DNA from 3 places in the Luteococcus sp. H101 genome. Region 3 is predicted to be linked to each of the others. Evidence: riboswitches for the same ligand, from Rfam matches in the RefSeq annotation. Region 3 holds a riboswitch; each other region holds the start of a gene.
The links. A riboswitch is a leader RNA that binds a small molecule or an ion and turns the genes downstream of it on or off. The one in region 3 is predicted to bind cobalamin.
Positions count from the first base shown of each region.

Region 1: it holds a riboswitch for cobalamin, as region 3 does, so the genes downstream of both, mutA (methylmalonyl-CoA mutase small subunit) here and AAEX60_RS00990 (VWA domain-containing protein) in region 3, are expected to answer to the same signal.
Region 2: it holds a riboswitch for cobalamin, as region 3 does, so the genes downstream of both, AAEX60_RS02220 (ABC transporter substrate-binding protein) here and AAEX60_RS00990 (VWA domain-containing protein) in region 3, are expected to answer to the same signal.

Region 1 covers NZ_JBCDMW010000044.1:3,711-10,953, forward strand. The annotation lists rRNA gene AAEX60_RS15920 (16S ribosomal RNA) at 1-1,442, opposite strand, end outside; cobalamin riboswitch at 2,028-2,267, shown strand; gene mutA (methylmalonyl-CoA mutase small subunit) at 2,421-4,313, shown strand; gene scpA (methylmalonyl-CoA mutase) at 4,310-6,496, shown strand; gene meaB (methylmalonyl Co-A mutase-associated GTPase MeaB) at 6,613-7,243, shown strand, end outside.
Region 2 covers NZ_JBCDMW010000007.1:107,465-114,707, forward strand. The annotation lists gene AAEX60_RS02200 (ABC transporter ATP-binding protein) at 29-805, opposite strand; gene AAEX60_RS02205 (ABC transporter ATP-binding protein) at 808-1,617, opposite strand; gene nikC (nickel transporter permease) at 1,614-2,450, opposite strand; gene AAEX60_RS02215 (ABC transporter permease) at 2,447-3,394, opposite strand; gene AAEX60_RS02220 (ABC transporter substrate-binding protein) at 3,387-4,907, opposite strand; cobalamin riboswitch at 5,060-5,240, opposite strand; gene AAEX60_RS02225 (GntR family transcriptional regulator) at 5,355-5,732, shown strand; gene AAEX60_RS02230 (ABC transporter ATP-binding protein) at 5,729-6,553, shown strand; gene AAEX60_RS02235 (ABC-2 transporter permease) at 6,594-7,211, shown strand.
Region 3 covers NZ_JBCDMW010000004.1:75,628-82,569, forward strand. The annotation lists gene AAEX60_RS00990 (VWA domain-containing protein) at 1-2,106, opposite strand, end outside; cobalamin riboswitch at 2,134-2,291, opposite strand; gene AAEX60_RS00995 (polynucleotide kinase-phosphatase) at 2,327-4,822, opposite strand; gene AAEX60_RS01000 (3' terminal RNA ribose 2'-O-methyltransferase Hen1) at 4,815-6,284, opposite strand; gene cbiE (precorrin-6y C5,15-methyltransferase (decarboxylating) subunit CbiE) at 6,339-6,942, shown strand, end outside.

The DNA.
Region 1 (7,243 bases), on a different contig from region 3:
ACAGCTCCCCCCCAAAAGGGTTGGGCCACTGGCTTCGGGTGTTACCGACTTTCATGACTTGACGGGCGGTGTGTACAAGCCCCGGGAACGTATTCACCGCAGCGTTGCTGATCTGCGATTACTAGCGACTCCGACTTCATGGGGTCGAGTTGCAGACCCCAATCCGAACTGAGACCGGCTTTTTGAGATTCGCTCACCCTTACAGGCTCGCAGCTCATTGTACCGGCCATTGTAGCATGCGTGAAGCCCTGGACATAAGGGGCATGATGACTTGACGTCATCCCCACCTTCCTCCGAGTTGACCCCGGCGGTCTCCAATGAGTCCCCACCACTACGTGCTGGCAACATTGGACGAGGGTTGCGCTCGTTGCGGGACTTAACCCAACATCTCACGACACGAGCTGACGACAGCCATGCACCACCTGTGTACCGACCAAAAAGGGGCCTCCATCTCTGAAGGTTTCCGGTACATGTCAAACCCAGGTAAGGTTCTTCGCGTTGCATCGAATTAATCCGCATGCTCCGCCGCTTGTGCGGGGCCCCGTCAATTCCTTTGAGTTTTAGCCTTGCGGCCGTACTCCCCAGGCGGGGTACTTAATGCGTTAGCTGCGGCACGGATCACGTGGAATGTGACCCACACCTAGTACCCACCGTTTACGGCGTGGACTACCAGGGTATCTAAGCCTGTTTGCTCCCCACGCTTTCGCTTCTCAGCGTCAGGAAAGTCCCAGAGAACCGCCTTCGCCACCGGTGTTCCTCCTGATATCTGCGCATTCCACCGCTCCACCAGGAATTCCGTTCTCCCCTAACTTCCTCTAGTCTGCCCGTATCAGAAGCAGGCTCAGGGTTAAGCCCTGAGTTTTCACTTCTGACGCAACAAACCGCCTACAAGCTCTTTACGCCCAATAATTCCGGACAACGCTCGCACCCTACGTATCACCGCGGCTGCTGGCACGTAGTTGGCCGGTGCTTCTTCTACGCATACCGTCACTCTCGCTTCGTCTGCGTTGAAAGCGGTTTACAACCCGAAGGCCGTCATCCCGCACGCGGCGTTGCTGCATCAGACTTCCGTCCATTGTGCAATATTCCCCACTGCTGCCTCCCGTAGGAGTCTGGGCCGTATCTCAGTCCCAATGTGGCCGGTCGCCCTCTCAGGCCGGCTACCCGTCGAAGCCTTGGTGAGCCACTACCTCACCAACAAGCTGATAGGCCGCGAGCCCATCCCAAACCAAAAAATCTTTCCAACAACCACCATGCGATGAAAGCTGAATATCCAGTATTAGCCACCGTTTCCGGCGGTTATCCCAGAGTCTGGGGCAGGTTACTCACGTGTTACTCACCCGTTCGCCACTCGTGTACCCCGAAGGGCCTTACCGTTCGACTTGCATGTGTTAAGCACGCCGCCAGCGTTCGTCCTGAGCCAGGATCAAACTCTCCGTTGAAAAATATCGACAACCACCAAAGGCGGCAACGTCGTCACATCAACAAGTTCGAAACCCGACATACCAGAAAACTGGCAAATCAAAATTCCATACTCAAAGAAACCATAACCACCAACCAAACCCCCACAAAAGGGATCCAATCAATGGCCACGGGTAAATTTAGGCATTGACCTTAGACACGCTGTTGAGTTCTCAAGTTTCGGGCACGACCCGCGCTCACATCCCACGACGCTCGCTTGGGGCAACTCGACAACCTTACCGGCAATCTTTCGGAGTGTCAACTCCGATCCTCGACCGGCTGGCAGTGGGCCATGCGTCGCAACGCCTGACTTCCTGCCGTGGACTGCCTTGCGGCAACCCGTTCAACTTTAGTTCATCGAACTTTCCGTTGCAAATCCGTCGTTTCCGGCGGATCTGGCGCCATCATGCCCCGGGCTTGGCCGGAGCGGCAGGCGCGAGAGAAGACTATAGCCACTCCGCGGCGCGTCGTCCACTCGGCGCCGAGACGGTCGACCGGGCGCGCCTACGGTCTGACCACAAGTGCCATTTTCTCACCCCGCCACCCCCGCGCAGACAGGCCTCCCGCTAGGGTTTGAAGTGCTGGTTCGACCTGTGCACGCAGGCCGACGCAAGAGGGAATCCGGCGAGAATCCGGAACTGTCCCGCAGCGGTGAGTGGGAACGACACCACCCGTCCGGCATGCGAGGGATCGCACGCCACCGGACGAGCAGCACTGGGTCTGGGCCTGGGAAGCGGTGGTCGAGGAAGACGCCTTCGGGCGAAGTGCCCACGAGTCCGAATACCTGCCAGCGGCGTCGTACCCGCCAGGTGCGAGCGCAGGGGCGCCGGCCCCGGGATCAGTCCTGCAGGGTGTTCCCGGGCTCACGCGTCACCACCAGAACGGAACCGAGGAGTCCACACGTCAGGTCGGTCACCCTTCGGGGGAGCCGACGACAACCTCATCGGAGCAGGAGTCCCATGACAACGACTGAGCCGGACGCCCGCGGGGGTGCTGGAGAGTTCAAGCTCGCCAGCGACTTCGCGAAGCCGGGGATGGACAAGTGGCGCGAGGCAGCCGCCAAGGTCCTGAACCGCGGACGTCCAGAAGACAAGCTACTGACCGGTGACCAGGCGGTTGCCCGACTGGTCACCACCACCGTCGACGGCGTGGAGATCGCGCCCATCTACACGCTGGAGGATGCCCCGAAGGAGCTGGGCTACCCCGGCGTCGCCCCCTTCACCCGCGGCACCACAGTGCACAATGGCGAGGCCGACGCGTGGGATGTGCGGGCCCTGCACGAGGATCCCGATGCGGCCTTCACCAGCCAAGCGGTGCTCACCGACCTGGAGCGCGGCGCCAGCAGCCTGTGGTTCCGGGTTGACCCCGACGCCATCAAGGCCGAGGACCTGGCCCGCACACTGGAGGGCGTGCTGCTGGAGCTGATCACCGTCGAGGTGTCCAGCCGTACCGACCAGGAGGCCGCCGCCGAGGCGCTGCTGCAGGTCCTGGACGCCAGCGACAAGCCGCGCAACCACAAGTCCGCCGTGCTGGGCCTGGACCCGATCGGTCTGGCCGCCCTCAACGGCACCACTCCCGAGCTGGGCGCGCTGGCCGAGTGGGTCAAGAAGCTGGACGGGATGCGGAGCTCCCGCGCCATCGTCGTGGACGCCACCATCTGGCACAACGCCGGCGCCGGCGACGTGCACGAGCTGGGCTACGCGCTGGCCACCGGTGCCGAGTACGTCCGGGCACTGATCGACCAGGGGCTCACCCCCGACCAGGCCTTCGACGCGATCGACTTCCGGGTCACCGCCACCGTCGACCAGTTCGCCACGATTGCCCGGCTGCGCGCGCTGCGCACCTGCTGGTCCAAGGTGGGCGAGGTCTTCGGGGTCTCCGAGGCCAAGCGGGGTGCCCGGCAGCACGCCGTCACCTCCTGGCGCGAGGTCACCCGCGACGACGCCTACGTGAACATGCTGCGCGGCACCATGAGCACCTTCGCCGCCGGTATCGGTGGCGCCGAGGCGATCACCGTGCTGCCCTTCGACACCGCGTGGGGCCTGCCCGGCGACTTCAGCCGTCGCATTGCCCGCAACACCCAGGTGATCCTGGCCGAGGAGTCCAACATCGTCCGGGTCAATGACCCGGCGGGCGGCTCCTGGTATGTCGAGTCCCTCACCAAGAAGCTGGCCGAGGCCGGCTGGGCTGTCTTCGGCAAGCTCGAGGCTGCCGGTGGCATGGCCAAGGCCGTTGTCGACGGGCTTGCCAAGACCGAGCTGGAGCCGGTGATCGCCGAGCGCGCCAAGCGCCTGGCCACCCGCAAGAAGCCGATCACCGGTGTCTCCGAGTTCCCGAACATCGAGGAGCTGGACGTCACCACCGCCCGCCCCCGCCCCGAGGCCCCGGCCTTCGCCGGGCTCGAATGGCACCGGGACTCCGAGGTCTTCGAGGCCATGCGCGACGCCGTCAAGGCCCAGCCCAATGCCTCGGTCTTCCTGGCCTGCCTGGGCCAGCGTCGTGACTTCGGTGCCCGGGAGGGCTTTGCCGGCAACCTCTTCCACGTTGCCGGGCTGCCCACGCCCAAGGCCGAGGGCGGCTCCACCGAGGAGATCGTCGCGGCCTTCAAGCAGGCCGGCACGCCCGTTGCCTGCCTGTGCTCCAATGCCAAGGTCTACGCCGAGCAGGCACTGCCCGTCGCCAAGGCCCTGAAGGAGGCCGGTGCCAAGACCGTGTACCTGGCCGGCAACCTGAAGGAGCTGGGCGAGGGCGCATCCGAAGCCGAAGGAGTCATTGACGGCACCGTCGCCCTGGGCGTCGACGTCGTCACTCTGCTCGGCACCACCCTCGACACGTTGGGAGTCTCCAAGTGAGCACCGAGGTTCGTTTCGATTCCGTCCCGCTGGACGAGCAGGCCATCCCGGCCGACGCCCAGGCCCAGTTCGAGCAGCTGCTCGCGCAGGCGCCCGCCGTCGAGCAGTGGGTGACCCCCGAACAGCTGCCGGTTGAGCACATCTACGGCACGGACGTCTACGAGGGCATGGACTTCCTGGAGACCATGCCGGGCATCCCACCCTTCCTCCGCGGCCCGTACGCCACCATGTACACCAACCAGCCGTGGACCATCCGCCAGTACGCCGGCTTCTCGACGGCCGCCGAGTCCAATGCCTTCTACCGTCGCAACCTGGCGGCCGGGCAGAAGGGCCTGTCGATCGCCTTCGACCTGGCGACCCACCGGGGCTACGACTCCGACCACCCGCGCGTCTCCGGCGACGTGGGCATGGCCGGCGTGGCCGTCGACTCGATCCTGGACATGCGCCAGCTCTTCGACGGCATCCCGCTGGACCAGATGAGCGTCTCGATGACCATGAACGGCGCCGTGCTTCCCGTGCTGGCGCTCTACGTGGTGGCGGCCGAGGAGCAGGGGGTGAAGCCGGAGCAGCTGGCCGGCACGATCCAGAACGACATCCTCAAGGAGTTCATGGTTCGTAACACCTACATCTACCCGCCGCTGCCGTCGATGCGGATCATCGCGGACATCTTCGCCTTCACCAGCGCGAACATGCCCAAGTTCAACTCGATCTCCATCTCCGGCTACCACATGCAGGAGGCCGGAGCGACGGCCGACATCGAGATGGCTTACACCCTGGCCGACGGCGTGGAGTACATCCGCGCCGGCGAGTCCGTGGGCCTCCAGGTGGACAAGTTCGCTCCCCGCCTGAGCTTCTTCTGGGCGATCGGCACCAACTTCTTCATGGAGGTGGCCAAGATGCGTGCGGCTCGCATGCTCTGGGCCCGCCTGGTGAAGCAGTTCAATCCGCAGAACCCGAAGTCGATGAGCCTGCGCACCCACTCGCAGACCTCCGGCTGGTCCCTGACCGCGCAGGATGTTTACAACAACGTGGTGCGCACCTGCATCGAGGCGATGGCCTCCACCCAGGGCCAGACGCAGTCCCTGCACACCAATGCCCTCGACGAGGCCATTGCGCTGCCGACAGACTTCAGCGCCCGGATTGCCCGCAACACCCAGCTGTTCATCCAGCAGGAGTCGGGCAACTGCCGCGTGATCGACCCGTGGGCCGGCTCCACCTACGTGGAGAAGCTGACCCAGGACCTCGCGGAGAAGGCCTGGGGCCTGATCCAGGAGGTCGAGGAGGCCGGCGGCATGGCCAAGGCCATCGAGCAGGGCATCCCGAAGATGCGCATCGAGGAGGCCGCCGCCCGTACCCAGGCGCGGATTGACTCGGGCCGTCAGCCGGTGATCGGCGTCAACAAGTTCCAGCTGGACAAGGACGATCCGCTCGACGTGCTCAAGGTGGACAACGCCAAGGTGCGTGCCGAGCAGATCGCCAAGCTGGAGAAGCTGCGGGCCGAGCGGGACGAGGCCGCCTGCCAGGCCGCCCTGGAGAAGGTCACCTGGGCGGCTGCCAACCCCGACCCGACCGACCCGGAGCGCAACCTGCTCAAGGTCGCGATCGACGCGATGCGTGCCCAGGCCAGCCTGGGTGAGCTGTCGGACGCCCTGGAGAAGGTCTTCGGCCGCTACACCGCGCAGATCCGCACGATCAGCGGGGTCTACTCCAAGGAAGCGGAGGGTTCGACCGTGATGGAAGAGGCTCGCAAGGCCGTCGAGGCCTTCGAGGAGGCCGAGGGACGTCGTCCTCGCATCATGATCGCGAAGATGGGCCAGGACGGTCACGACCGGGGCCAGAAGGTGATTGCCACGGCCTTCGCCGATCTCGGTTTCGACGTCGACGTGGGCCCGCTCTTCCAGACCCCCGAGGAGGCTGCCGCCCAGGCCGTTGAGGCCGATGTGCACGTGGTGGGCGTCTCCTCGCTGGCAGCCGGACACCTCACCCTGGTGCCCGCGCTGCGCGCCGAGCTGGACAAGCTCGGCCGTCAGGACATCCTGATCGTCGTCGGCGGCGTGATCCCGGAGCAGGACTTCGAGGATCTGCGCAAGGCCGGTGCGGTTGACATCTACCCGCCGGGCACCAACATCCCGTCGTGTGCGGTCAGCCTGATCGAGAAGATGCGCCAGGCGATGGATGCCTGAGAAGGCAACTGGCTGAACGCCTCGGGCGGTTCGAGTTCGCTCGGGCCGCCCGAGGCGCTTTTTCCCGCACAACCCCATAGCATCCGATTGAAGAACCCGACTCGAAGGAAGCAACGATGCCCCGCACGTTCGACGTCCCGAAGCTGGCCGAGGGAGTCCGCGCCGGAGACCGCGCCGCCGTGGCGCAGGCCATCACCCTGGTGGAGTCCAAGTTGCCGGCCCACCGGCCGATGGCCCGCCAGCTGTTGACCGATCTCACCAACGCCCCGACACATGCCGTCCGGGTGGGCATCTCCGGTGTCCCCGGGGCAGGCAAGTCGACCTTCATCAACTCCATGGGGCAGCGGCTGATCGAGCAGGGGCACAAGGTGGCGGTGCTGGCGGTGGACCCGTCCAGCACCCGCACCGGCGGCTCCGTGCTGGGTGACCGGACCCGAATGGGCGAGCTCACCCAGAGCAGCAATGCCTTCGTCCGTCCCTCCCCCAGCGGCAATCACTTGGGCGGCGTCGCCCGCGCCACCCGCGAGGCGATGCTCGTGGTGGAGGCCGCGGGTTACGACGTGATCATCGTCGAGACCGTCGGCGTCGGCCAGTCGGAGGTGGCGGTGGCCGGCATGGTGGACACCTTCCTGATGCTGGCCCTGGCCCGCTCCGGTGACCAGCTGCAGGGCATCAAGCGCGGCATCCTGGAGATCACCGACGTGATCGCGGTCAACAAGGCCGACGGGGACAATGCCGGCGAGGCCA
Region 2 (7,243 bases), on a different contig from region 3:
CCAATCTTTCTTCCATGCTTGACGTGGGTCAACTGAACAGGCTGACCAATTCCCGGGTGTACGGATCTCGCTGCTCCGCGCAGAGGTCCTGCGCGGGGAACTCGTCGATGAACTGGCCGTGGCGCATCACGACGATCTGGTCGGCGACGAATCGTGCCGCCGCCAAGTCATGGGTGATGAACAGCATCGAGACCTGCAGATCCTCCTGCAGGTCCTTGAGAAGGTTCAGGATCCGGGCCTGGAGGGAGACGTCCAGACTGGCGGTGGGTTCGTCCAGCACGATCAGCTCCGGCTCGATGCTCAGGGCCCGGGCAATCGCGGCCCGCTGCAGCTGGCCGCCGGAAACCCGGCCGGGCATCCGGTCCAGCAGGGTGGTGGGCAGTTCCACCCGCTCGAACAGCTGTTCCGCCAACTGGCGACGACCGCCGGCCTCGGCGACGCGCCGGCGCAGCACCTCCGGCTGGCAGTCTAGCGGTTCCAGCACTGAGGTGAGCAGTGGCAGCCGGGCGTTGAAGGAGTCGGTGGCGCTCTGGAAGACCGCCTGGATCCGTGCCCGCCTGTGACGGTAGGGCCTCCCCTTGAGGGCGGTCAGTTCGTCGTCGCCCAGCCAGACTCGGCCGGAGTCCATGGGCTCGACGCCCAGCAGGCAGCGGGCCAGGGTGCTCTTGCCGGAGCCGCTCTGGCCCACCAGCGCCAGACACTGCCCTCGTTCGATGGCCAGGTCGACGCCACTGACGGCGCGCAGCCCGCCCAGATAGGTCTTGGTGATGCCCTGGGCCAGCAGGGCCGGTGTGGTCGATGACATGCTCACGCTCCCTGCTGGGTGACTGGCAGCCGGTCGAGGTCCCGATCGATCGGTGGCAGCGCCGCGAGCAGGCCGCGGGTGTAGGGATGACTGGGCCGGGCCGTGATCTCGGCAACGGTGCCCTGTTCCACGATTTCGCCGTGGCGCAGCACCGCCATCCGGTCGGCATGGGTCCGGACGCAGCGCAGGTCATGGGTGATGAACAGCACCGCGCAGCCCGTGCTGGCCCGGAGCTGGTCGATCCTGGCCAGCACATCTGCCTGGGTAACGGCGTCGAGGGCCGTGGTGGGTTCGTCGGCGATCAACAGCCGCGGTCGCGCCATGACGGCCGTCGCCAGCACCACCCGCTGCAGCTGGCCACCGCTGAGCTGGAAGGGGTATCGGTTGGCCGTGGCCTCCGGGTCCAAGCCCACCTCCTCCAGCGCGGTCAGGATGGTGCTGTGGTACGCCGAACTGTTCGTCGTCCCGTGTGCCCCCAGGGCCTCCGTCATGTGGGCACCGATCCGGTGGTAGGGGGAGAAGGCACCGGCATAGTTCTGGAAGACGTAGCAGATCTCCGTGCCCCGGATCCGGCGCATCTGCCGTCGTCCCTGGGTCAGCAGGTCGTGCTGACCCAGCCGGAGCGTTCGGGCCGTGCGCGTCAGGCCAACCGGCAGCAGGTCTCCGATGGCGTGGGCGGTCACGCTCTTGCCGGAGCCGCTCTCGCCCCCCAGTGCGAACCATTCGCCGGGCTGCACCTCGACGTCGATTCCGTGCACCAGCTCCAACCCGTGGGGTGCCGTGACCCTCAGGTCCTCGATCTGCAGGGTCATCTGGCGGCTCCCGTCGTGATCCGGGTGGGGTCGGTGGAGTACTGCTTGGCCAGCGCGTCGCCGGCCAGGCTGGTCAGCAGGACCACGACGAAGATCGCCAGCCCCGGGGCGAACATCAACAACGAGGTCCGGCCGAAGTAGGCGCGCCCCTCATTCAGCATGGCGCCCCATTCCGGGGAGGGTTGGGGCACACCCAGCCCCAGGAAGGACAAGGAGGCCACCAGCAACACGATCTTGCCGATGTCGAGCGTCGCCAGGCTGAGCACGGGCCCGATCACGTGGGGGACCAGGTGCCGGCGGATGATCCGTGCGGTCCGTGCGCCACTGATCCTGGCCGACATGAAGTAGTCCCGGGTCTTCTCCTCCACGACGATGCTGCGCACCAGCCGGGTGTAGCCGATCCACTTGACCACCACGATCGCGAGGACCAGGTTGAACACGCCCGGGCCCAGCAGGCCGGTCAGCACGATGGCCACCACGTACTCAGGCAGCGCCATGAAGGCGTCGCAGAGCCGCATCAGGGCCCAGTCGAGTCCGCCGCCCAGGTAGCCCGAGTAGAGACCGAGCGGTACGCCGATCCCGGCCGAGAGCGCCAGCGCCAGCATGGAGATCCCGACCGTGGTGCGGCCACCGGTGAGGATTCGGGACCAGATGTCGCGGCCGAGTTGGTCGGTTCCGGCAAGGTGCTGCCAACTGCTTGGCAGCAAGGCCTGCGTGAGATCCACCTGCAGCGGATCGTGCGGGGCCAGCCACGGGCCAGCCAGCCCGAGCAACAGGAGCAGCACGGTGGCGGTGGCCAGGGTCACGGTATTGCGGTTGACGGTGCGATTCATCGTGTCCCTTTCAGCCGGACTTCCGGGCTGATCCAGCGGTAGCTCAGGTCAACCAGCAGGTTGATCCCGATGATGGCGATCCCGATCACCAGGATGAAGCCCTGGATCACCGCATAGTCGCGACGGGTGACCGCCTCGACGGCCAGCTTGCCCACCCCGGGCAGCCCGAAGACGGCCTCCACCACCACGGAACCCGAGAGCAGACTGCCCAGGCTGACGCCCATCATCGTGACGACGGGAATCAGGCTGGCCCGCAGCACGTGCGCTCGACGCAACACCCGCTCGGGAACTCCCCGGGCGCGGGCCGAACGGACGAAATCCCGATGCTGGGTCTCCTGGAAGGAGTTGCGGAAGAGCTTGATGAAGGGCGGGGCGATCGCCACGGCCAGGGCCGCGCAGGGCAGCACCAGCCCGGCTCCACCGCGCCAGCCCGAGGCCGGCAACAACCGCAGGTCCACCGCAAACCACTGGATCAGCAGCAGTCCCAGCCAGAAGGTGGGCATGGAGGCCCCCAGGTAGCACCCCGCGGACACCAGCCGATCGATCCATGTGTCGGGATGGGTGGCGGCCAGGGTTCCAAGGGTAACCACCAGGACCAGGGTCACGGTGATGGAGGACAGTGCCAGCAGGGCGGTTGCGGGCAGGGCCTCGCCCAACTCGTGCGCCACCGTCTGACCGGTCATCACCGACATCCCGAGGTCCCCGCGCAGCAGTCCCGACAGATAACGCCAGTACCGCACCAGCAGCGGATCGTCCAGCCCCAGCTGGGCGCGATAGGCAGCAATCTCGGCCTGGCTGTGGGCGATGGTGTCCACCCTCAGCACCGACAGTGCGGCGTCACCGGGTGCCAGGGCCACCACCAGGAAACTCACCACGGTGAGGAACCAGATGCTGAATCCGATCCCGGCCGTGTGCCGCAGCAGCCGGACCAGGGGGTCAGCCACGGTCGAGGTCCTTGGTGATCATCGGGTACTCGAACTCATTGCTGGGGGTCTGCCAGCCCGTGACGCCCTTGGCGAAGGCGGCGGTCTCCATCGGTGCCACCAGGTAGCTGTTGAGCTGGCGGTCGCGGACCGTGACCCCCAGCTGTCTGGCCACGCTGGCCCGTTGGGTGGCATCCGGCGCACTGTTGAACCGATCGATCAGCTTGTTCAGGGCGGGGTCGTCCAGCTGCCCGTGGTTCTGTGCGCCGCCGGGGGTGAGTGAACCGTGGATGAAATAGGACCCGTCGCCGCGGGTCACGGTATTGGCCGAATAGGTGGCAACATCCCATTCCTTGCTGGTCAGGTGCTCGTCGATGTTGTCAGCGGTGACGATCTTGAAGGTGATCCCGACCTGGCTGGCGGAGTTCTCCATCACCTGGGCGATCTGGGGCAGCTCGGGCCGCGCCACATAGGTGACGATGTTCATGGTGAGGGGCTTGCCCTTGCTGGTCACCTTTCCGTTGCTGACCTCCAGCCCGGCCCGTTGGAAGTACCTGAGGGCCGCCTCCTTGCCGGACGGCCGGGTCACCTGCCCGGGAGAAACGGCGGTCTTGCCGGCGAAGGGATTGTCGGTGGCCTCGCCGTAGCCGCTCATCACGGTCTTGGCGATGGCCCGCCGGTCCAGCAGTGCGTCGATTCCCTGACGGAAGTCCTGCTTCCCCCAGAGTTCGGCCTGGGGGCCCTTGAAGTTGAACAGCAGGTGGTAGACCCGGGTTCCCGTCCGGGTCTCGACGGTGTACCGGTCGTCCTTCTTCAGTCCGTCAAGGGTCTCGGTGGAGGGCCGGTAGATCACGTCGGCCTCGCCGGACTGCAGCGCCAGTAGCCGGGCATTCGCGTCCTGGTTCGCGGTCATCGTGGCCCGCTCCAGCCTGGCCCTGCCATCCCAGTAGCCGTCGAAGCGGCTCAGTTCGGCCGCCCCGGTGGTCGTGAAGCTGTCGAACTTGAAGGGGCCGGTTCCGATGGGCTTCTCGATGCCGGCTTCGGGGTCGATGATGGCGGTGTTGAAATGGACGAACTCGCTCATCAGGCCCGCATAGGGCTTGGTGGTGGTGATCGTCAGGGTCTGACCGTCGGCCTTCATCGACGCGATGGGCAGCAGCGCCTTGACTCCGGGGTTCTTGCTGATGGCCCGCTCGATGTTCTGCTGCACCACCTGCGCGGTCAACGCCTTGCCGTTGTGGAAGGTGACCCCGTCGCGGATGGTGAGCTGCCAGGTATTGCCCTTCTGGGTCCACGCCGTGGCCAGACCGGGACTCAGGGTACCGGTCTTGATGTCCAGCTTGACCAGCGTCTCGACGGTGCCGGAATTGAGGATGAAGGCCGTCTGCACCATGTGCGGGTCGGTGGTGTTGGCCGGGTAGACGGTCACCAGGCGCAGCGTGTGCGCGGCTCCCGTCGATGCTGAGTCATCCTGGATGCCGCATCCAGTCAGGGCAACGGCGGCTGTCGCGAGGGCGACGAGGGTCTTCTTCATGGTGGTTTCTCTCCAGTGTCGTGGATGCCGGGGCACCCGGAAGAGAATCCAGGCAGCAGAACTCGGCCACAGGGCTGACCGATGACCGGCCAACAGTGGCTCGCAGCGGGCACGGGTGTGCGCCCATTCTCGTTCCCTCCATCTGCGTGGATTCCTGAACGAACACGCAGGCAGTTCTCCTGGCTCCAGTTCATTGGCCGCACTCGCCTTCCCAGCCCCGAAGGGCCAGTGGCATCGTGAGTGCGGCCTCCCTGTCACAGTGGCGAGACCGCGCCGGAATCACACCGGCTTCTCTGTTGGGCCCTGACGGGCACCTACGTGTACGTGGCGCAGCGTAGCAACGGGGAGAGCCAACTCGGCGTCGGTCATGGAAGCAGATGTGGTGACGCCGCCCTTGAACTGATCGTACCTACTGTCTATAGTGAATATAGACAGTAGGGGGGATCCATGGACATTGTGCTCTCGAACACCAGCGGCGTGCCGATCTATGAGCAGATCAAGGCCCAGATCAAGGCCGCGATCCTGCGCGGGGAACTCGCGGAAGGCGACGCCCTGCCCAGCATCCGTGGGCTGGCGCGCGACCTGCAGGTCAGTGTGATCACGACCACCCGCGCGTTCAGCGATCTGGCCGCCGAGGGTTTCGTCACCAATGTCCCGGGAAAGGGCAGTTTCGTCCTGCCCCGCGACTCCGAACTGGTCCGCGAGCAGGTGCTGCGTGACGTCGAGGCCCACCTCGGCAAGGCCATCGCGGCGGCACGGCTCGCGTCCCTGACCCCCACCGAGCTCCATCAGGTGCTCGACGCCCTTCTCACGGAGGAATCATGAACCCACTCGTGATGCACGCCATCACCAAGGACTTCCCCGGCTTCTCGCTGGGGCCCATCACCTTCGAGTTGCCCCGCGGCTACGTGACCGGCCTGGTTGGTGCCAATGGGGCCGGCAAGACCACCCTGCTCAAGATCGCCCTGGGGCTGGTGCACCCCACGTCGGGCAGCAGCCAGCTGATCGACCGCGAGCGCGTCGGCGTCGTCTTCGACGTCCCGAGCCTGCCCCGCAACTGGCGGCTCCGCGAGATTGCGCCCGCGTTGAAGCCCTTCTACCCGAACTGGAGCGACGCCACCTTCCAGCGGATCGCGGGCTGGGGTGGCCTGGAGATGGACAAGCGGGTCCACAACCTCTCGCGCGGCATGGGGATGAAGCTGCAACTGGCCATCGCCATGGCCCACGACGCCGAGCTGCTGCTCTTCGACGAGCCCACCAGCGGTCTGGACCCGCTGGCCCGCAGCGAACTGATCGACATGATCGCCGAGTACATGACCGACGAGAACCACACCGTCCTGTTCAGCTCCCACATCACCAGCGACATCGAGAAGATCGCCGATCATCTGGCCGTGATGAGCGCTGGCCGGCTGGTGGCCGGTGGTCCGCTGCAGGAGGTGATCGACGGCTTCCGACTGGTCAAGGGAGGGCGTGATTCCCTCGCCCCGGTTCAGCAGTTGGTGCTTGGTGCTCGCCAGCACGACGCCGGCTGGGACGGCCTCATGCGCACCGAGGACACCGTCGCGCTGCCGGATGGTGTGCTGAGCGAAGCGCCCAGCGTGGAGCAGGTCGTGATCGCCCTGGCCAAGGAGGGGCGACATGCGTGACTTTTCTGCAGACCCTTCCCGCAAGCAGAAAGGCTCGTCCATGATCAAGTTCCTCGTCCTGGACCTACGCATCATGAGGCCGGCGTTCCGGGCGCTCGGCATCATCCTGGGGATCTCGACGCTGGGGCTGGCGGCCGGAAACACCAGCTTCTTCCTCCCCTTCGTCACGGTCTTCGCGGTCATGGCGGTGATGAACCTGTTCGCGACCATCGAGCAGGGCGAGTTGACCCAGTTCCTCGGCGCACTGCCCGCCCGACGGGCCGACGTGATGCGCGGCCACTACCTGTTCGTGCTGGTGGCTGCAGCCGTGACCTTCCTGCCCTGGCTGGTCGCGTGGGTGGTGCACCTCGCCGCACCTGCCTTGGGGGTCGACTCTCCTCAAGTCTTCGGATGGTTCGCGGGGCTCGGCGGGGTGCTGACAATGCTCGCGCTGATGATCCCCTGCATCGTGAAGTGGGGCACTAGCCGGGGTGTTCTTGTCCTGGGGGTGATTGCGGCAGTGGGCATGGGCCTCACCGCGGCTGTCATCAAGGCCCTTGGCCCGCAGGCGCTCGAAATCGCCGACTGGTGGGCACTGGCGGCCTTTGCCGCGGGGCTGGCGGTGCTGGCCATCTCGCTGCCCATCTCAACCAGGATCTACCAACGCCAGGACCACTGAGCCCCGCGGCGTGACCCTGCGGGGCGGTCAGA
Region 3 (6,942 bases):
CCGCAGCGGGCCCTGTTCGCCGTCGATCACCACCGTCGAGATTCCCAGCCCGGCAACGAAATCTGCGGCCTGGATGGACCGGGCGACGGCATCGGGGCCGGCCGTGGCGCGACCGTCGGTGACCACCACCAGCAGGGGCCTCAGGTGAGGGTCGCGCAGTTGTTCGCGACTCAGCACCCGGGCGGCCTCCAACAGCCCCTCCGCCAGGGGAGTGCGGCCGCCGGCCGGAACCTCGTCGAGCCGGGCCGCCGCGATGTCCACCGAATTGGTGGGTGGCAGCACCAGCTCCGCCCCGGCGCCGCGGAAGCTGATCAGCCCCACCTTGTCCCGGCGGCGATAGGCGTCCAGCAGCAGGCTGAGGATCGCGGTCTTGACCTGCACCATTCGCTTGCGCGCGGCCATCGACCCCGACGCGTCGACGCAGAAGAGCACCAGATTGGCCTCGCGTCCCTCGCGGACGGCCAGCCGGATGTCCTCGGCGCGCAGATCCAGGCGAGTGCCTTCCCTCCCCGTTCCCCGAGCTGATCGGGGGGTCTCGGCAGGCTCGGCCATCGTGGTTGGGTTGGCTGGGGCAGCCGCGTCCCGGCGACGGGGCTGTTCCCCGGCGGCGGCGCGCAGGGTCTCCACCAGGTGCAGCGATCCGGTCGAGTCGCCATTCGGGCGACGGGCGCCAACCCGTCGCCCACTACTGGTGATGGCCCGGCTGCGCTTGCCCGCAGCACCATCTCCCACCCCGCGCACGGTCAGCGTACGCGGCCGGGGCGACGGCGTGGCGGCCCTCACCACGGTCTGCGCCCCGTCCGAGGCCGCGTCCGGGGGAAGGGGCGGCGGGGGCAGCGGCAGGTCCTCCTCTTGCCCCTCGACAGGCTCGGGGTCCGTGAAGTCGGCACCACCGTCCTGCGGGCTGGGCGGCTCCGGCGGGGTCAGCTCACCGTCGTCACCCTCACCGCCTTTTGGGTCGCGATCATCCTCCGGGGCATCGTCGGGGCCTTGGCCTGGGTCGGGCTGCTGCTCCTCCGGCTCGGGCGGAAGTTCGTCGTCGCCCAAGAGCTGGTCCAGCAGGTCCTCGTCCAGACCGGGGGCGTCGAAGGGATTGCGTCGACGCCGGTGTGGCAGCGCCAGCAGGGCGGCCTGGCGGATGTCGGCCTTGGTCACGGCGGTGCGGCCCTGCCAGGCAGCGTGGGTGATGGCGGTGCGGGCGGTGACGATGTCGGCACGCAGGCCGTCCACCTCGAAGGCGGCGCAGATCTCCGCGATCTTCAACAGCGCCGCATCACCCAGCCGGACACTGGGCAGCAGCTCCGTGGCGCGGGCGATCCGCTGGCTCAGGGTCTCATCGGCCGCCTGGTAGCGGGCCTGGAAACCGGCCGGGTCAGCGTCGTAGGCCATCCGACGGCGCACCACCTCGGCGCGAAGTTGCCAGTCCCGCGGGGCGGCCACCTCGACGGTCAGGCCGAAGCGGTCCAGCAGCTGGGGGCGCAGCTCGCCCTCCTCCGGGTTCATGGTGCCGATCAGCACGAAGCGCGCCGCGTGCTCGATGGAGACGCCGTCGCGTTCCACCGTCGCCCGGCCCATGGCGGCGGCATCCAGCAGCAGATCCACCAGGTGGTCGTGCAGCAGGTTCACCTCGTCGACGTAGAGGATCCCGCGATGCGCCTTGGCCAAGAGCCCCGGCTCGAACTCCACATTGCCGTGTGACAAGGCGCTTTCCAGGTGGATGGAGCCCAGCACCCGGTCTTCGGTGGCGCCGACGGGCAGTTCCACCAGCCGCACCGCCCGGCTGGTGACCGACTCGATGTCGAAGGGGCCGTCGGGCGAGGTGGCGCGCGGATCGGCCGGGTCGATGGAGAAGCGATCGCCCTGGAAGACGTCGATCGGCGGCAGCACGGCGGCCAGCGCGCGCACGGCGGTGGACTTCGCCGTGCCCTTCTCGCCGCGGACCAGCACGCCGCCGATCTGCGGCTGGATGGTGGTCAGCACCAGGGCCAGACCCATGGCGTCCAGGTCGTCGGACTCACAGCCGACGATGGCGGAGAAGGGGAAGTGCTGGTGCGTCAGCGCCGTGGGCGCCTTCTGGGGTGACTGAGACTTCTGTGACAAGGGCATTCGAGGCTCCCGCTCAAGTGGCCGATGGATGGTCAGTGGCTCGAGGCCGGTCTTCGGACTCGTCGGGTGCGTGCGTGACGCCCCGGCTCACCGCAGCGGGCCTGTGCCGGATTCCCACCGGCTTCCCAGATTCTCCCCAACCCCCGGCGGACCGGTTCGGAGGCACCTCGGGCCAAGTGAGGCCCACCCTAGCGTTTTCCAGGGCCGGGCCACACCGCCGTCACAAGCGCGGATCCACCGGCTCCGACTCCATGGCCAGCACCGCGAAGACCGGCTCGTGCACCCGCCACAACGGTTCGTCGCGCACCAGCCGGTGCAGCGATTCCAGCCCCAGCGCGTACTCCCGCAGCGCCAGCGAGCGCTTCTTGCCCAGGTTGCGGTTCTTCAGCCGGGTGAGGTTGCGCTCCACCGTGTAGTCCGGGCCGTAGATGATCCGCAGGTACTCCCGCCCGCGGACCTTGAGGCCGGGCTGCATCAGCGCACCCTTCTGTGTGTGGCTCAGGTTGGCCAGCGGCTTGACCACCATTCCCTCGCCGCCCGCGCCGGTCAGCTCCTCCCACCACGCCACGCCCTCGGCCACCGAGCTCGGATCCTCGACGTCCACCTCCAGCTGTCGGGTGCGACGGATCAGCTCGGGATCCGCCTCGGCCAACCGGTCCGCGACGGCCAGGTGCCAGCGGTGGTCGCGGGTCTCGAAGGTGCTGCCTTGTGCCGCCAGCACCTGGAAGGGCGCCAGCTGCACCCCGGCCAGACCTCGGGTTGGCCAGGCATAACGCCGCCAGGCCTGGTCATAGGCGTGGGCATTGGCCAGGCTCTGCCGGGCGGCGGCCAACTCGTCGGCCAGCTCCAGCCCGCGCCCGACGCCGGCCTCCAGCGCCGCCACCTCGGCGGTCAACGACAGCTTCGCGGCCGCGGCGACGGCGGCATACTGCTCCCGCAGCATCCCCTCCGATTTCATCGACCACGGCAGCAGCTCCGCATCCAGCAGCAGCCAGCTGCTGCCCAGCTCCTCGAACAGCCCGGCGGCGGTGGCGGCCCGGCGCAGCCGTCCGGTGAACTCGGCCTGAAGCTTGGGCGGCAGGAAGGCCCGGCCGGTGCGGGTGTGCACCACATCGCCATCGTCGTGCAGCCGAACCACGGCCCGCGAACCCATGTGCTTCTCCTGGCAGACCACCCGTCCGGCGCCCCACTCGCGGAACTGGCTGAAGGCCTCATCGGGGTGTTCCAAGTGGTCAGGGCGCTTGGACGTGGCCACCGGGGACATCGTCGGCGGCAGATAGGCCAGCTGCGACGGGTGCAGCGCGAAGCGACTCATCACCTCCAGCGCGCCGGCGGCATTCTCCGCGGGAATGGAGACGCGGCCCAGCAGCTCGGTTTCGACATTCCGCAACCCCAGCACGTCGTCCAGCCGAAGTTCGTCGGGCGCGCGTTCGGCCGTCGCGAAGGGTTTGACCGGCTGGTAGTGCACCGCGTGCGCGGCCACCTGCACCGTCTCCCGTTCCGGGTAACGCAGCGCGGAGAGTTGCCCGCCGAAGACCACGCCGGTGTCCAGGCAGAGCGTGCTGTTCACCCACTCCAGCCGCGGCGTGGGGGTGTGGCCATAGACCACCATCGCCTGGCCGCGGTATTCGTCGGCCCACGGGTAGCGAACCGGCAGGCCGAACTCGTCGGTCTCGCCGGTGGTGTCACCGTAGAGCGCGAAGGAGCGCACCCGACCCGACGCCCGCCCGTGGTAGGCCTCCTTCAACCCGGCGTGGGCCACCACCAGTTTCCCGTCGTCCAGTACCAGGTGGGAGACCAGGGAATAGCACCACTCCCGCACCGCAGCCCGGAAGCTGGCCGGCTGGGCGTCGAGCTCCGCCAGGGTGGTCTCCAAACCGTGGCTGACCTGCACCTTTGCCCCGTCCAGGGCCCGGACCAGCTTGGCCTCGTGGTTGCCGGGCACCGCCAGCGCATGGCCGGCGGCGGTCATTCCCATGGCCAGCCGCAGCACGTCGACCGTGCCGGGGCCACGATCCACCAGGTCACCGACGAAGATGACGGTGCGGCCGTCGGGGTGTTCCGCGTCCACCGCGTGACCGTCGTGGTCGCGGCTGATCCGGTAGCCCAGGGTCTTCAGCAGCTCCACCAGCTCGTCGAAGCAGCCGTGCACGTCACCGACGATGTCGAAGGGGCCATGCAGGTGCTTGTGGTTGTTCAGCAGCGGATCGCGAACAATCCGGGCCTGCTCGATCTCCTCGGTGGAGCCCAGCACCGTGATGTGTCGGAATCCCTCGCGCTGCAGGCCCTTGAGGGACTTGGCCAGTTGTGCGGCCTGCCGGCGCACCGGCCCCTCACCGAAGGCGCGATCCGGCCGGTGGGTGTTGCGCTCGATCGCCACTGCCGGATCGACGTCGAGCACGATCGCGACCGGCAGCACGTCCTGCTCCTTGGCCACCCGGACCAATTCCTTGCGGGCCTGGGGCGACGTGTTGGTGGCGTCCACCACGGTCAGCAGGCCGCGCTCCAACCGCTTGCCGACGATGTGGTGCAGGATCTCGAAGGCGTCGGCGGAGGCGGACTGGTCATTCTCGTCACCGCTGACCAGGCCGCGGCAGAAGTCCGAGCTGACCGCCTCGAAGGGCGCGAACTTCTCCCGCGCGAAGGTGGACTTGCCCGCGCCGGAGACCCCGATCAGGGCCACCAGGCAGAGTTCCGGGACGTGGACGTCAGCCATGGGAGGCCTCCTCGGTGCGGGTGAAGACGGCCAGTTGGGTGGGTGGGCCGAGCTCGGGGTCGTCGTCGCCGATGCCGCCGAGCGTCACCCGGTAGCCGTAGGCCTGGGCGACCCGTGCGGCCCACGCGGCGAACTGTTCCCGGGTCCACTCGAAGCGGTGGTCCGGGTGGCGCAGCTGGCCCGCCCCCAGCCCGTAGCGGGCATTGTGCTCGCCATTCGGCGTTGTCACGATCACCTGGCCGGGCTGCGCGGCGCCGAAGATGTTGGCCTCCAGCGACGGGTGCCGATCCTCGTCGACGTGCTCCAGCACCTCCACCAGCAGGATCGCGTCGAAGCCGGTCAGGGCGTCGTCCCGATAGGTGACCGACGACTGGCGCAGGGTCAGCTTGCCGCGCACCGTGTCGCTCAGCCGGTCCAGGTTGAGCTTGCGTTCCGCCCGTTCCAGCTCACGGGCCGAGACGTCGAGTCCCAGCACCCGGGTGAACTGCGGGTCGGGCAGCAGGTGGCGCAGGAAGGCGCCCTCGCCGCAGCCGACGTCGGCGACGCTGTGCGCCCCGCCGCGGTGCAGCTCGGCCAGGACTGCTTCCAGGCGGAGTTTGCGCAGCGGATGGCGCGCTTCGGGTTCGTTGTCCGTGGCCTCGGCTTCGGTGATCTCCGCCTCGGCGTCGTCAGTCTCGGGGGAGTCCACCTCGGCGGGGAGCCGGTCGTCGAGTTCCTCCAGCCGGGTCAGGGCGTCGTCCACCAGGCCGCGATGCGCGCCCAAGTAGCGGCCGGTGATGAACTCGCGTTGTGGATGGCCGGGCAGCCAGTCGCCGCCGCGCCGCAGCAGCTTGTCGACCTCGTCGGTGCTGATCCAGTAGTGCTTGCCCCGGTCCAGCACGGGCAGCAGGACGTAGAGGTGGCTGAGCGCGTCGGCCAGCCGCAGGGTGCCGGTGAGGGTGACGTCCAGATAGGGCGACGGACCCCAGTCGAAGCCGGCATCCTGTTCCAGCAGGGGAGTGCTGCGGGTCTCCACCTGCCAACCCAGCGGCCCGAACAGGCTGGTGACCAGCTCATTCGCGTCCTGTCCCTGGTCGGGGCGGACGGCCATCGCCGGCAGGTGCACGGTCAGCGGCAGCGGGCTGGCGGCCAGGTCCGGGCGGGCATCGCAGCGGCCGTTGAGGGCGGTGGTGAAGACCTTGCCGATCGCCAGTGCCAGCATGGAGCCCGCCGCGTAGGGGCGGTCGTTGACGTACTGGCCCAGGGTGCCGGGCTGCGCCTTGATGCCGCGCTGCTTGACCAGCGCGATCGGGTCGACGGTGACGCTCAGCGCCACGGTGCACCGCTCGTCGCTGGCCTCCGGGTAGTAGACCGTCGCGGTGCCCACGCTGAGGCTGCTGCGCTGCACGCGCTCCGGATGCTTGTGCAGCAGGAAGCCCAGGTCGGACGCCGAGGGCGCGGTGGAGGTCAGGGTGAGCAGCATCCCACCAGTCTGGCACTGGGGCGGGCCGCAGCCGTGCCGCTAGCGTTGGGCACCATGAGCTCCGAGCGACCGGTTGACGTGGTGGGGGTTGGCGCCGACGGCTGGGATGGCCTGCCCGAACGATTGCGACGGCTGGTGCTCGACGCCGACGTGGTGCTGGGCGGCGCCCGCCACCTGGCGATGCTCCTCGAGGGGTCCCCGCGCCCAACTCGCCTGCCGTGGCCCTCCCCACTACGGGAGAAGCTGCCCGCGCTGCTGGATTGCTTGCCCGCCGATGCGACGGTGGTGGTGCTGGCCTCCGGTGATCCGCTGGTCAGCGGGATCGGCACGACGCTGATCGGGATGCTGGGCGCGGAGCGGGTCCGGATCCACCCCGCCGTTTCCTCGGTGGCCCTGGCCCGCGCTGAACTGAACTGGGCGGCGGAGAGCTGCGCCGTGGTCAGCGTCGTCGGCCGCGACGTCAGCTTGGTCAACCGGGAGCTGGCGCCGGGGCGACGGGTGATCGTGCTCAGCTCCGACGAGCACACCCCTGCGCAGCTCGCGGAGCTGCTGGTGGCCGCGGGCTACGGCGCCAGCACCCTGCACGTGCTGGGCCACCTGGGCGCTCCCAACCAGACCCACCGGACCGGCCAGGCCGACGGCTGGCAAGGGGATTCAC